Regions from separate parts of the Gordonia jinghuaiqii genome, predicted to be linked through region 1. Evidence: predicted binding sites of a transcription regulator. Region 1 holds the regulator's gene; the other holds the start of a gene.
What was found. The regulator LexA, encoded in region 1, represses DNA repair genes until DNA is damaged. The targets are predictions, from matches to a motif close to CGAACANNTGTTCG.

Region 1 (6,446 bases):
GGACCCTGTACAAGACCTGGACACCCGAGGGCATCGGCACCCTGCCCGACCAGGTCACCGTGGACGTCGCGGGCCAGCGCCTGACCAGGTATCCGACGCTCGACGCGATCAACGACGAGGCGGGCCGCACACGCGGAGTGGTCGTACTCCAGGCGGCGACCTCCGAGTCGCGCGATCGACTGCTCCGGCGAGGCATCGTCGCGTTGCTCGACCTCGCGATCCCGCCACTGCACAAGCGGATCGCGAGCTCGCTGGGCTCCACCGCCCGACTCGCGTTGAGCCAGAGCCCCTACCGCGATGTCGAGACGCTGCTGGCCGACTGCACGCGCCGGGCGATCCGCGACGCGGTGTCCGGCCTCGACGATGCCGTGCTGACCGCCGTCCGCACTCCCGAGGCGTTCGCCGCACTCACCGATCGGATCCGCCCCGGGATCGGCGAGGCCGCACCGGCGTACTTCGCTCTCGCCGTCGACGCGTTCGAGTGGGTGGCGCCGGTGCGGGCGGCGATCGATCGTCACGCCGGCTCACTGGCGGCCGACGACGTCGCCGAACAGCTCGATCACCTCGTGTTCGACGGGTTCGTCGCCGCCACTCCACGCCGACACCTCGAGAACCTGCCCCGCTACCTCGAGGCGGCGCAAGCGCGCCTGGAGGCCCTGCCGGCGGCGGCGGCACGTGATCAGGCAGGCGTTGCGGTCATCGACCGCGTCGTCGAACGCTGGGCGCAGCGCCTCGAGCAGGTGCCCGAGCACCGTCGCGGGGTCGTCAACGACGAGGCGCACTGGCTGGTCGAAGAACTTCGGGTGGGACTGTTCGCGCAGCGACTGAAGACCGCGTTCCCGGTCTCGGAGAAACGGATCCTACGAAGTCTGGACCGACTCGGCTGACACGGCGCGTTCGCCGGCCTGGGGACCTGAATCCGACGGAGGCTTCGAGGCGGCCCGCAGGTCGTCGATCTCGCGCTGGAAGTCCTCGACCGAATCGAACGAGCGGTAGACCGAGGCGAACCGCAGGTAGGCCACCTCGTCGAGGTCGCGCAGCGGACCGAGAATGGCCAGACCGACCTCGTTGCTGGGGATCTCGGCCGAGCCGCTGGCCCGGACGGTGTCCTCGACCTGTTGTGCCAGCTGGGCGAGTGCATCCTCGGCGACATGCCGGCCCTGACATGCGCGACGAACCCCGCGCATCACCTTCTCGCGACTGAAGGGTTCGGTGACTCCGTTGCGTTTGACCACCGCGAGCACGGCGCTCTCGACCGTGGAGAAGCGTCGGCCACACTCCACACAGGAGCGGCGCCGCCGGATGGCCTGCCCCTCATCAGCGACACGCGAGTCGATGACCTTGGTGTCGTCGTTCTTGCAGAAGGGGCAGCGCATCGTATCCTCACGCAGGTCGCGGGACGCTCTGACGCAGCACAACCGCGCGCCCGGCCGATTGTCGGCTGGTCCCTGTGACATCGAGGATACCGCCCGGCCTCAGCGGTACAGAGGGGTGAGCAGCGGCTGTCCGACGCGCAACGCGCTCGATCCGAGATCGTTCAGCGCGACGATGTCGTCGACGACGACCTCGCGCGGCATATCCGGGGCGACGCGCGAGGCGATGGTGCTCAAGGACTCGCCCGACCGCACATGTACGACCTCGGTACTGACCGCGGTCGGGGTCATCGACGCGGCGTAATTCTGACCGACGACACCGATGACCCACACGGCCAGCGCCAGCCCGACACCGGCGAGGATCGCCACCGCGGTGCGACGGCGCCTGCGGATCACGGCACGCTCGGCGATCACGGCACGTTCGGCGATCACGGGACCGCGACCGCGCGTCCCCACCGGCGTCGAGCACGCGGTGCCGCCCACGCGCGGGGCCTGCAGCGCCGAACGCGGTACCGGGCGGTTGTCCGCCGGACGGCGGCCATCGGTACGCAGCGCCGGGGTGCGCGTCCGGTCGGTGCGCAGGCGGCCGGCCGGACCGGTGTAGGAGCCGTCGCCGGGTGCACCGTCGGTGTATGGGCGCTCGGTACGGGTGGGATCGATGAGAGTGGCGGTACGCATGGTGCCCTCCGTTGTGTCCAGTCGGGACGTCGGTTGCGGATGTACGGTCGACCATCGAACATCGATCAGGTGTTCGATGCACTGATGTTCGAATTTGTAGCATGAGATCCCGACAAAGTCTCGCGACACATCGAACAAATGTTTGAGGTGCGGGTTCTTCTCCGCTAGGCTCGGCTCCAGGCCAAGGCGTCTACCAGCACGTTCCGACCACCAGGTCTGACCACGAGAGGAACCGAACATGAGCGAGACCGGCGATAAGCGCACAGGGGCGCGGGGCGCCGACGAGCACGCGGCCCCGGTCGATGTGGTGGCCGCAGAGGCCTCTCTGACCCCGCGGCAGCGTGGCGTGCTCGAGGTGATCCGCAAGTCGGTGCGCGAGCGCGGGTACCCGCCGAGCATCCGGGAGATCGGCGACGAGGTCGGCCTGAACTCGACGTCGTCGGTGGCCCATCAGCTCCGCACGCTCGAACGCAAGGGTCTTCTCAAACGCGACGCCAACCGTCCGCGTGCGGTCAACATCGCGCCGAGCGAGCCGCCGTCACCGGCCACCCCGACCGCGGGTGACCTGCCCGTGCCCACATTCGTCCCCGTCCTGGGACGGATCGCCGCCGGCGGTCCCATCCTGGCCGAGGAAGCAGTGGAGGACGTCTTCCCGCTCCCCCGCGAACTCGTCGGCGAGGGGTCACTGTTCCTGCTGCGCGTCGTCGGTGAGTCGATGATCGACGCCGCCATCTGCGACGGCGACTGGGTGGTCGTCCGTCAGCAGAACGTGGCCGACAACGGCGACATCGTCGCCGCGATGATCGACGGGGAGGCGACGGTCAAGACGTTCAAGCGCCAGAAGGGCAACGTCTGGCTGATGCCCCACAACGAACTGTTCGATCCGATCCCGGGCAACGACGCCGTCATTCTCGGCAAGGTCGTCACCGTGATGCGGCGGATCTGACCTACGGCTCATCCGTTCGGTCGCTCGCACCGTCGAGCACTGCGGTTGCCGCCATCCGGGCCGCAGCCGGGTCGGCGGTGGCCAAGGCGGCGTCGGCCGCCGCCCGGCACTCCGTGGAGGTGACCCGGCCGAGCCGCGCCCCGACCGCCGCGGCCGCCGCCGGCGCACTCGACAGCGACGTGACACCCAGCCCCACCAGCACACACGCGAGGTTCGGGTCGGCGGCCGCCTCGCCACACACTCCCACCGGTTTGCCCTGATCGCGCCCTGCCCGCGCGACCATCGCGATCAGGTGTAGGACGGCCGGTTGCCACGGGTCGGTCAACGACGCGAGATCGGCGGACATCCGGTCGGCCGCCATCGTGTACTGCGTCAGGTCGTTGGTGCCGATGGACACGAAGTCGACCTCGGCCAGGATCGCCGGTGCGAGGATGGCCGCAGCCGGCACCTCGACCATGACCCCGGCCACCAGGCCGCGCCCGCGGACCTCCGCGGCGAACGCCGCGGCCTCGGCGGGCGAGGCGATCATCGGCGCCATCACCCATGGTTTCGTGGTCGTGTGCTCGGCCGCCAGCGCGATCGCATCGAGCTGATGTGCGCGGATCTCGGGATGCGCCAGCGCGATCCGGTCTCCGCGCACCCCGAGGGCCGGATTGGCCTCCTCCGGCTGGGTCACGAACCGCAACGGCTTGTCCGAGCCCGCGTCGAGCGTCCGCACCACCACCTTCCGGCCGTCGAAGGCTCCGAGAACCTCCCCGTAGATACGGGCCTGCTCGTCCACGGACGGCTCGTCGGCTCGCTCGAGGAAGGCCAACTCGGTACGGAAGAGCCCGACGCCCTCGACGGGATGATCGGCGGCGGCCCGAGCCGATGCGCCGTCGGCGACATTCGCCAGCACCGAGACCGCGACCCCGTCGGCGGTGCGACCGGGGCCCGTCCAGCGTGCGACGGTCGCGGCGTGATCCCGATGTCCGGTGACCCGTGCCCGCGCCCGGACGACATCCGGGGCGATCTCGATCTCCCCGGTGTTGCCGTCGACGAGGATGTCGGTGCCTGCGGCCACCGCGGCGAGTCCGGCCACCGCCACGACGCACGGGATACCCAGCTGGCGCGCGATGATCGCGGTGTGGCTGGTCGGCCCCCCGAGACGGGTGACCAGTGCGATCGTCGTCGACGGATCGAGCCCCGCGGTGTCAGCGGGAGCGAGGTCGTCGGCGAGCAGGACCGACGGCACCTCGGGCGTGGGTACCCCCGGCTCGGGCAGTCCCAGCAGTTCGGCGAGTACCCGGTCACGGACGTCGTTGAGGTCGGTGACCCGCTCGGCCATCAGCCCGCCGAGCTTGGTGAACACCTCGGCGAATTGTTTGGTCGCCGCGACGGCGGCCGATTCCGCCGTCGCACCCTTGGCGATGAGACCCGAGGCCGCTCCGATCCACCCGCGGTCCTCGGCGAGCCCGGCGGTCGCCGTGAGCACCTCGCCGGCGGCCCCGGTGTTCTGCGACGCACGCTCGCGAAGCCTGCCCGCGACCACACTCGCGGCGTTCACGAACCGGGCGACCTCGTCGGCTCGTCGATCCTCGGCGATCTCGACGCCGGTGCCGAGGGTCTGAGCGGAATGGTCGGGTCGCGCACCCGGCCAGACCGCGGGCCCGTACGCCAGCCCGCCGACGACCGGCGTCCCGGTCAGCGTCTGGACCATCTCGGTGTTCGCCATCTCGATACCTCTCGATCGTTGCCGCGCAGGTCCGGATCTGTGAGATCCGACTCCATCTTCGCGCCGATGTGACCACCGTTACAAAAAGAGCTTGACTTGTCAACACAAACAGGCGTAAACACAGTTACTACAACATGCGAACCCACACGGATCAACAAGGGGACGCACGGAGACGCAGATCGGAGCCGGTGTGTACGCCGAGGAGAGACAGCAGGCAATCGTGGACGAGGTGCGCGTCGCCGGACGCGCGTCCGTCGCCGCGCTCGCCGAGAAGTTCGACGTCACCAGTGAGACGGTTCGTCGCGATCTCGCCGTGCTCGAGCGCACCGGCCATCTCCAGCGAGTGCACGGCGGCGCGGTGCGCGCCGAGGTCATGCGCGTGGTCGGCGAGCTGGGCATCGACGAGCGCGAGTCCAGCCAGGTCGAACAGAAGGCGGCGATCGGCCGTGCCGCGGTCCGGTTCCTCCCGCCCGAAGGCGGATCGGTGCTGTTCGATGCCGGCACCACCACCTACCGCGCCGCCGAGGCGACGATCACCTATCGGGCCGCCGAGCCGACGGGTCGCGACCATGACCTGACGATCATCACCAACAGCCTGCCGATCGCCGGACTCCTCGCGGGTCGCCCCCGCACCGGTCTCCACGCGCTCGGCGGCCGGGTACGGGGTCTGACCCAGGCCACGGTCGGCGCCGACACCGTTGCCGCGGTGACCCGGCTGCGGGTGAGCACCGCGTTCATCGGCACCAACGGGCTCAGCGAGGCCCACGGATTGTCCACGCCGGATCCGGCGGAGGCGGCCGTCAAGACGGCCATGGTCGCCGCCGCGCGGCAGGTCGTCGTGCTGGCCGACAGTTCCAAGATGCAGCGCGAGGATCTCTTGTCCTTCGCCGGCATCGACGACGTCGACGTCCTCATCACCGACGACCGGATCGACCCGGCGTTCTCGGCCGCGCTGTCGGCGCGGGGCATCGAGGTGGTGATCGCATGATCCTCACCGTCACCGCCAACCCCAGCCTGGACCGCACCCTCGAACTCGCCACCCCTCTCCGACGCGGCGAGGTGCAACGTGCCGGAGTCGTGCGCGCCGAGCCGGGAGGCAAGGGGGTCAACGTGTCCCGCGTCGCCGCCGCCGCCGGACTGGCCACCCGGGCGCTGTTGCCTGCTCGCGCGGGAGACCCGCTGCTGGCGGCGCTCGACGACCTCGGACTGCCCTACGACGCCGTGCCCGTGGACGACGAGGTCCGCTCCAACATCACCATTGCCGAGGCCGACGGCACCACCACCAAGATCAACGCTCCGGGCGTCGCCCTCACCCCCGCGCACCTCGAGTCGCTCGCCGCACTCATCGGCGCCCGGGCCGGGACCGCGCAGTGGGTCACGCTGTGCGGTTCGCTGCCGCCGGGGGTACCTGACGACTGGTACCGAACGATGGCCGACGACCTCGCACTCGCCGGCTGCCGGGTCGCGGTGGACACCTCCGGCGAGCCGCTCCGCGCAGCCGCCGACGGACGCGTCGACCTGATCAAACCCAACGAGGACGAACTCGCCGAACTGACCGGTACCGACCCGGAGAAACTGCGGGAAGCGCTCGCCCGCAACGACTTCGGCCCCATCGTCGAAGCCGCGGCCAGGCTGGTCGACCGGATCGGTGGCCACGTCCTCGCGACCCTGGGCGCCGCCGGCGCCGTGCTGGTCACCGCGTCGGGCACGTGGAGCGCCACCCCGCCGCCCATCG
Region 2 (6,446 bases), 220 kb from region 1:
TCGCCGGCGGCAAGATGACCAACACCCTCGACATGACCCGGCACAAGCGCGTCACCAAGGCCGTGCACGACGAGGGCGGCAAGATCGCCATGCAGTTGATCCACGCCGGCCGCTACGGCTACACGCCGTTCAAGGTGGCGCCGGGCAAGGAACCGTCGCCGATCCATCCGTTCAAGCACCTCCGGATGACCGAGCCGATCATCCGGCACGTCATCAGGACCTTCGGACAGTCCGCCAAGCTCGCCCGTAAGGCGGGCTATGACGCCATCGAGATCATGGGCGGCGAAGGCTATCTGATCAACCAGTTCCTCTGCCCCCACACCAACGACCGCACCGACAAGTGGGGCGGATCCACCGAGAACCGCCAGCGCTTCCTGGTCGAGGTCATCAAGGAGATCCGCCGGCAGGTCCCGCGCGACTACCCGGTCATCCTGCGTCAGTCGGTCGCCGACCTGATCCGCAAGGGCCAGACGTGGGACGAGATCGCCCTCATGGCGCGCAAGGCCGAGGAGTTCGGCGTCGACGCGATCAACACCGACATCGGTTGGCACGAGGCCCAGGTCCCGACGATCGTGACCTCGGTCCCCCGCGGCGCATTCGTGAAGTTCACCGAACGCCTACGCGACGAGGTGTCGATCCCGCTGATCGCCGCCAACCGCATCAACACCCCCGAGCTGGGTGAGGAGATCCTCGCGAACGGACGCGTCGACGCCATCCAGATGGCACGCCCGTTCCTGGCCGATCCGTTCCTGGCCGACAAGGCCCGCGAAGGCCGCTCCGACGAGATCAACACCTGCATCGGCTGCAACCAGGCGTGCCTCGACCACGCTTTCGTCGGTAAGCACGTGTCCTGCCTGGTGAACCCGAGGGCCGGTCGCGAGACCACCCTGATCCTCGGCCCGACCCGAAAGGCCAAGCGCGTCGCCGTGATCGGCGCCGGCCCGGCCGGCCTGTCCGCGGCGGTCGCCGGCGCCCAGCGCGGCCACAAGGTCACGCTGTTCGAGAGTGGCGACTCCATCGGCGGCCAGTTCACCATCGCCTCCCGCATCCCGGGCAAGGAGGAGTTCAAGGAGACCATCCGGTACTACACCCGCCAGATCGAGGTGCTCGGCATCGATGTCCGTCTCAACACCCGGGCCGACGCCGATTCCATCATCGCCGAGAAGTTCGACGACGTGATCGTCGCGACCGGTGTGGTGCCGCGTATCCCGAACTTCCCCGGCGTCGACCACCCGATGGTGATGTCCTACGCCGACGCCGTCCTCGGCCACCGCGAGATCGGCAAGCGCGTCGCGGTCATCGGCGCGGGCGGGATCGGCTTCGATGTCAGCGAGTTCCTCACCACCGACGAGTCGCCGACGCTGAATCTGAAGGAATGGGAACAGGAATGGGGCGTGACCGAGGATCCGGAGAAACCCGGCTTCGTCACGAAGCCCCGGCCCTTGCCTGCGGTGCGCCAGGTCTACATGGTGCAGCGCAAGTCGGGTAAGCAGGGCAAGTCGCTCGGCAAGACCACCGGCTGGGTGCATCGCGCGACGATGAAGATGAAAGGCGTGGAGCAGATCAGCGGCGCGACCTACGACCGGATCGACGACCAGGGTCTGCATCTGAGCTTCCGCGACGACGAGGGCAAGGTCACCGAGACCCGCGTCCTCGAGGTCGACAACGTGGTGATCTGCGCCGGCCAGGAATCGGTCCGCGAACTCATCGATCCGCTGACTCTCGCGGGGGTCACCACTCACGTCATCGGCGGCGCCGACCACGCCGGCGAACTCGACGCCAAGCGGGCGATCCGGCAGGGCACCGAGGTCGCCGCCGGGATCGACTGAAGCGTTGGGAAGAGCTGAGCCGGCGGCGGTTACCATGGCGACATGCCGGTACCGCCGCCCTCAGCCAACGCCCGCGCCGTCGTCACCGGCGCCTCGTCGGGAATCGGTCGCGAACTCGCTCGTACGCTCGCCGCCCGGGGCCACTCGGTCATTCTCGTCGCCCGTCGCGGTGAGCTCCTGGAAGAGCTCGCCGGGGAGCTGCGCACGGCGCATCAGGTGGCCGTCGAAGTACGCGCGGTGGATCTGTCCGACCCGGCCAAGGTAGAGGTCCTCGCCGCCGAGTTCGCCGGCCGCGAGATCTCCATCCTGTGCAACAACGCCGGTATCGCCACTTTCGGGGCCGTGGCCGAGCTCGACGCCGACTACGAACGCGCCCAGGTACGGCTCAACGTCAATGCCGTCCACGATCTCACCCTCGCGGTACTCCCGCAGATGGTGAAGCGCGGGTCCGGCGGCATCCTCATGGTCGGCTCAGCGGCCGGGAACATGCCGATCCCCAACAACTCCACCTACGCGGCGTCGAAGGCGTTCGTGAACACCTTCAGCGAGTCGCTGCGCGGCGAGGTGTCCGGGCAGGGCGTGCACGTCACGCTGCTCGCGCCCGGCCCGGTGCGTACGCACACCCCCTCGCCCGACGAGGCGTCGATCGTCGACAAGGTGGTACCCGACTTCCTCTGGCACTCGTCGTCGAAGGTCGCCGAGATGAGCCTGGATGCGCTGGCGCACAACAAGATGCGCATCGTCCCCGGAACCCTGTCGAAGGCCATGTCGGTCGCCGGCGGCTACACCCCGCGCGGCGTCGTCGCACCGATCGTCGGCGGTTTCTACCGCAAGTTCAGCGCAGAATAGGGTTGCGAACTCCCCCCTCGGGGGTTTCACGGCGTCGACGAGCACGGCGTCCTTGTCCCACCGGCCCACAAGGGCGACGACGCACAGTTGGCTAAGGTTGACGGGTGCAGGACAAATTGGTGTGGATCGATTGCGAGATGACCGGACTCCGACTCGAGTCGGACAAACTCATCGAGATCGCGGCCCTCGTGACCGACGGTGACCTCAACATTCTCGGCGACGGCGTCGACGTGGTGATCCACGCCGACGACGAGGCTCTCGCGTCGATGCCCGACGTGGTGACCAAGATGCACGCCGCCTCGGGCCTCACCGACGAGGTGCGCGCGTCCACGGTCACCCTCGCCGAGGCGGAGAAGATGGTGCTGGACTACATCCGCAAGCATGTGACCACAGCCGGGGCGGTGCCCCTGGCCGGCAACTCGATCGCCACCGACCGCGGTTTCATCACCCGCGACATGCCGGAACTCGACGCCTACCTGCACTACCGCATGGTCGACGTGAGTTCCATCAAGGAACTGTGCCGTCGGTGGTACCCGAAGGTGTACTTCGGCCAGCCCGACAAGGGCCTGGCCCACCGCGCCCTCGCCGACATCCGCGAATCGATCCGGGAGCTCCGCTACTACCGCGCGGCCGCTTTCGTTCCTGCCCCCGGACCCGACACCGATGCCATCGCAGAGATCGTCAAGGACCTCGGACCTGCCTGAACTCCCTGTTCAGGTAACCGATTGGAGTTCTGAGGCATCAACCCGCTAGAGTGTTCTTGGCTCTGAGGCCCGGCGCGAAAGCCCAGGTTTCCGACGCCAATGGTGGATGTAGTTCAGTTGGTAGAGCACCAGGTTGTGATCCTGGCTGTCGCGGGTTCGAGTCCCGTCATCCACCCCGACGAATGGGAGACCCTGATCCAGGGTCTCCCATTTTTCGTATGTCCGCCCGCACCTGTCGATTCCCCGTCCTCCCGTACGTCACCATGGTGTCGGCCGGTCGGCTCCGCGACAGCGAACTCGAGGAAACATGAAGTACGCACTGCTTCTCATGGGCCATGTCGACGATCCGGCGTGCCGTGAGGACGGGGGCGCGAGCCCCGAGGAGTTCTTCGCGTTCGACAAGGAGATCACCGAGGCGGGCGTCGTCGGCAGCTCGTTCGCCCTCGAGGACGAGCGGGTCATGGTGCACACCGACGCTCCGGCGAACGCGGCGTGGCGTCGTCCGGGCCGTTCGCAGAGGTGCGTGAGTTCGGTGGCGGCGATCGCCCCGATCGCCTCGCCGACATCGACGAGGCGATCGGGGCGTCCTCGGCGCGATCGAGGTCACGGAATCTCCTCGTCAGTGACGCAAGAATGCGGGTTCGGTCATGAGCTCAGTACGGTGCGAGTGGCCGGATCTCGACGTGTCCACCGGGTGCGGAGCCGGGCCCACTCGGAGTGTTCCGCGGAACGCTCCGGGGTTCGTTTTTGGTGCGTGGTCGGGGTCGCCCGGGTCGGATTGATGTCGCGTGCGACGTCGGTTCGACGGTTCGACTTCGATCGAGGTCGCGTCGTCGAAATGAAGTCTCGAGCTCACGCGGGCAAGTGGGCATATCAGATACCACCGACAAGATCCGGCCCACCTTCGATCCGGATAATCGTTGCAGGACAACGAAAGTCGGTGTAGAATCGAACCTACATTCGAACTATCGGCTCCGGGGGGTGACCGTCATGTCCGACGCAACGCAATTACCCGGCGACACTGACACACCACTGTCCCGAGCCTCAGAACTCGCCGCTGAGCTACACCGGATTGTCGACGAGCTGCAGACGGTGGACCTCGCCCCGTGCACCAGCAGCGAGCTCATCGACGTGGCCGCCGCGACCGAGCGCGCCATCGCACGAGTGACATACGCCGGGGACCGGCAGATGGTCGAGATCATCAACCGTGACCTTGCCGGCACCACCGGACACCGCAGTATCACCTCGTTCATGACCCACCGGCTGCGCGTATCTGATCCGTTGCGGCGCAACAAACACCGCAACGCCCTCGCCACCTTCACCAATCATCTCGGCGAACCACTCGAACCCGACCACCCCACACTGGCCGAAGCCTTCGCCGACGGCGCCGTCGGCACCGCACACGTGCGAGCCGTCATCGATGTGCTGGATGACATCCCCTCGGCCGTCGAACATGACGTCAAGGTCGCCGCCGAACGACAGATGACCGAGATCGCCATCGCCCACACCCCCGCCGACATCACCGACCTCGGGGCACGTCTCATCGCCCATCTCGACCCCGACGGCACCCTGGCCGACGACACCGACCGCCAACGACGCCGCAACCTCTGGGTGAATCGGCAGCGTGCCGACGGGACCGCAAAGATGTCGGCCACCCTCACCCCCGAGCTGGTCGCGCGGGTCACGATGCTGCTCGCCGTGTGGGCCAAACCCGGTATGAACAACCCCGAGGACCCGGACAGTCCGCACGGCTCGTTCGAAGACGCCGACCCCGCGGTGGTGAAGGTTGCCGCCGCGCGCGACCTGCGCACACCCGCCCAGATCAACCACGACGCCTTCAACGCGCTGCTGAAAGCCGTGCTCGACGACGGCCTCCTCGGAGAGACTCACCGCGGCCTACCGGTCCAACTCATCATCAAAGCCGACCTCAACGACCTCATCCGCGAAGCCGGCCTCGCCACGACCGTCACCGGAACAGTCATGCCGATCGCCGACGTCATCGAGCTCGCTGCCGACGCCCAGCCCTACCTCGCGATCTTCAAGGACACCACCGCCGTCCCGCTGTACTTCGGACACGGCAAACGCCTCGCCACCCGCGATCAGCGCCTCGTCTCCTTCGCCCGCCCCGACGGCGAAGTCTGCTCCACACCCGGCTGTGGGCAACCCGCCTCCCAGGTCGAGATGCATCACGCCCAACTCGACTGGAGCATGGGCGGACTCACCGACATCACCGACCTGACTCCCGCCTGCCCGCGACACAACCGGATGGTCGGCGACAAACCCGGCCAGTACACCACCCGAATGCAACGCTCCGGCCCCGACGAAGGCCGCTGCGTCTGGCGACTCAACGCCGAGCCAGGAGCACCACCCAACCCCGAACGCATCAACCGGCGGCCCGACGCACCCGACCGGCTGAGCGCCCACCTCGCGCAGGTGCGCCACGAGATCCACGGACCCCAGACGTCCGGCGATACCCCACGCCCGTACACCCCCCGCCTGCACACCCGCCGAATCATCGACCAACGCTTCACCATCGACAGACCGGTCGAGCGGGGCTCCACCGCGACCACCTCAGGCATCGAGTCACAGCTCGAAGAGCTCCTGAGCAGTCACTGACCACGAGCACTGTGGTCGGCGGCCCTTCGCACCTCACCTGATCCTCCTCATCAGGGAGCGGGGGACGATTCGGACGAGATCGGGCCCCCAGCTGCAACGACATCTCATCGTCAAATCCGTGACACATCGGCGTAGCTCGCGAAAACTAGGCTCCCGCCGTATCCGAAGCGCGCCGGGTCACGATCCGTGCCCCTGATCGCGCCTTGCGTGAGGAGCACCCGTGAAGGCACTGAAACACCCAGCACTACAGATCGGTATCGGCGCAATCGCCGGCCTGGTCTTCGGACTGATCGTCGGCGAATGGGCCGCCAACCTGAAGTTCGTCGGCGACATGTTCATCCGCCTGATCCAGATGTCCATCGTGCCTTTGGTTCTCGCGTCGGTGATCGTGGCGACCGCCTCGATGTCGGGGGCCGGCACCGGGCGGATCGCATTCCGCACTTTCAAG

Region 2: a site for LexA is predicted at 4,332-4,345, ahead of H1R19_RS09640 (HNH endonuclease signature motif containing protein). Genes of this name have one in related genera too.

The regions. Positions count from the first base shown of each region.
Region 1 covers NZ_CP059491.1:2,392,724-2,399,169, reverse strand. Annotated here, with positions in the region: gene hrpA (ATP-dependent RNA helicase HrpA) at 1-887, shown strand, start outside; gene nrdR (transcriptional regulator NrdR) at 861-1,376, opposite strand; gene H1R19_RS10665 (LysM peptidoglycan-binding domain-containing protein) at 1,476-2,051, opposite strand; gene lexA (transcriptional repressor LexA) at 2,290-2,997, shown strand; gene H1R19_RS10655 (putative PEP-binding protein) at 2,999-4,696, opposite strand; gene H1R19_RS10650 (DeoR/GlpR family DNA-binding transcription regulator) at 4,902-5,699, shown strand; gene pfkB (1-phosphofructokinase) at 5,696-6,446, shown strand, end outside.
Region 2 covers NZ_CP059491.1:2,170,883-2,177,328, reverse strand. Annotated here, with positions in the region: gene H1R19_RS09660 (NADPH-dependent 2,4-dienoyl-CoA reductase) at 1-1,829, shown strand, start outside; gene cmrA (mycolate reductase) at 1,872-2,678, shown strand; gene orn (oligoribonuclease) at 2,783-3,382, shown strand; tRNA gene H1R19_RS09645 (tRNA-His) at 3,485-3,557, shown strand; gene H1R19_RS09640 (HNH endonuclease signature motif containing protein) at 4,373-5,998, shown strand; gene H1R19_RS09635 (dicarboxylate/amino acid:cation symporter) at 6,219-6,446, shown strand, end outside.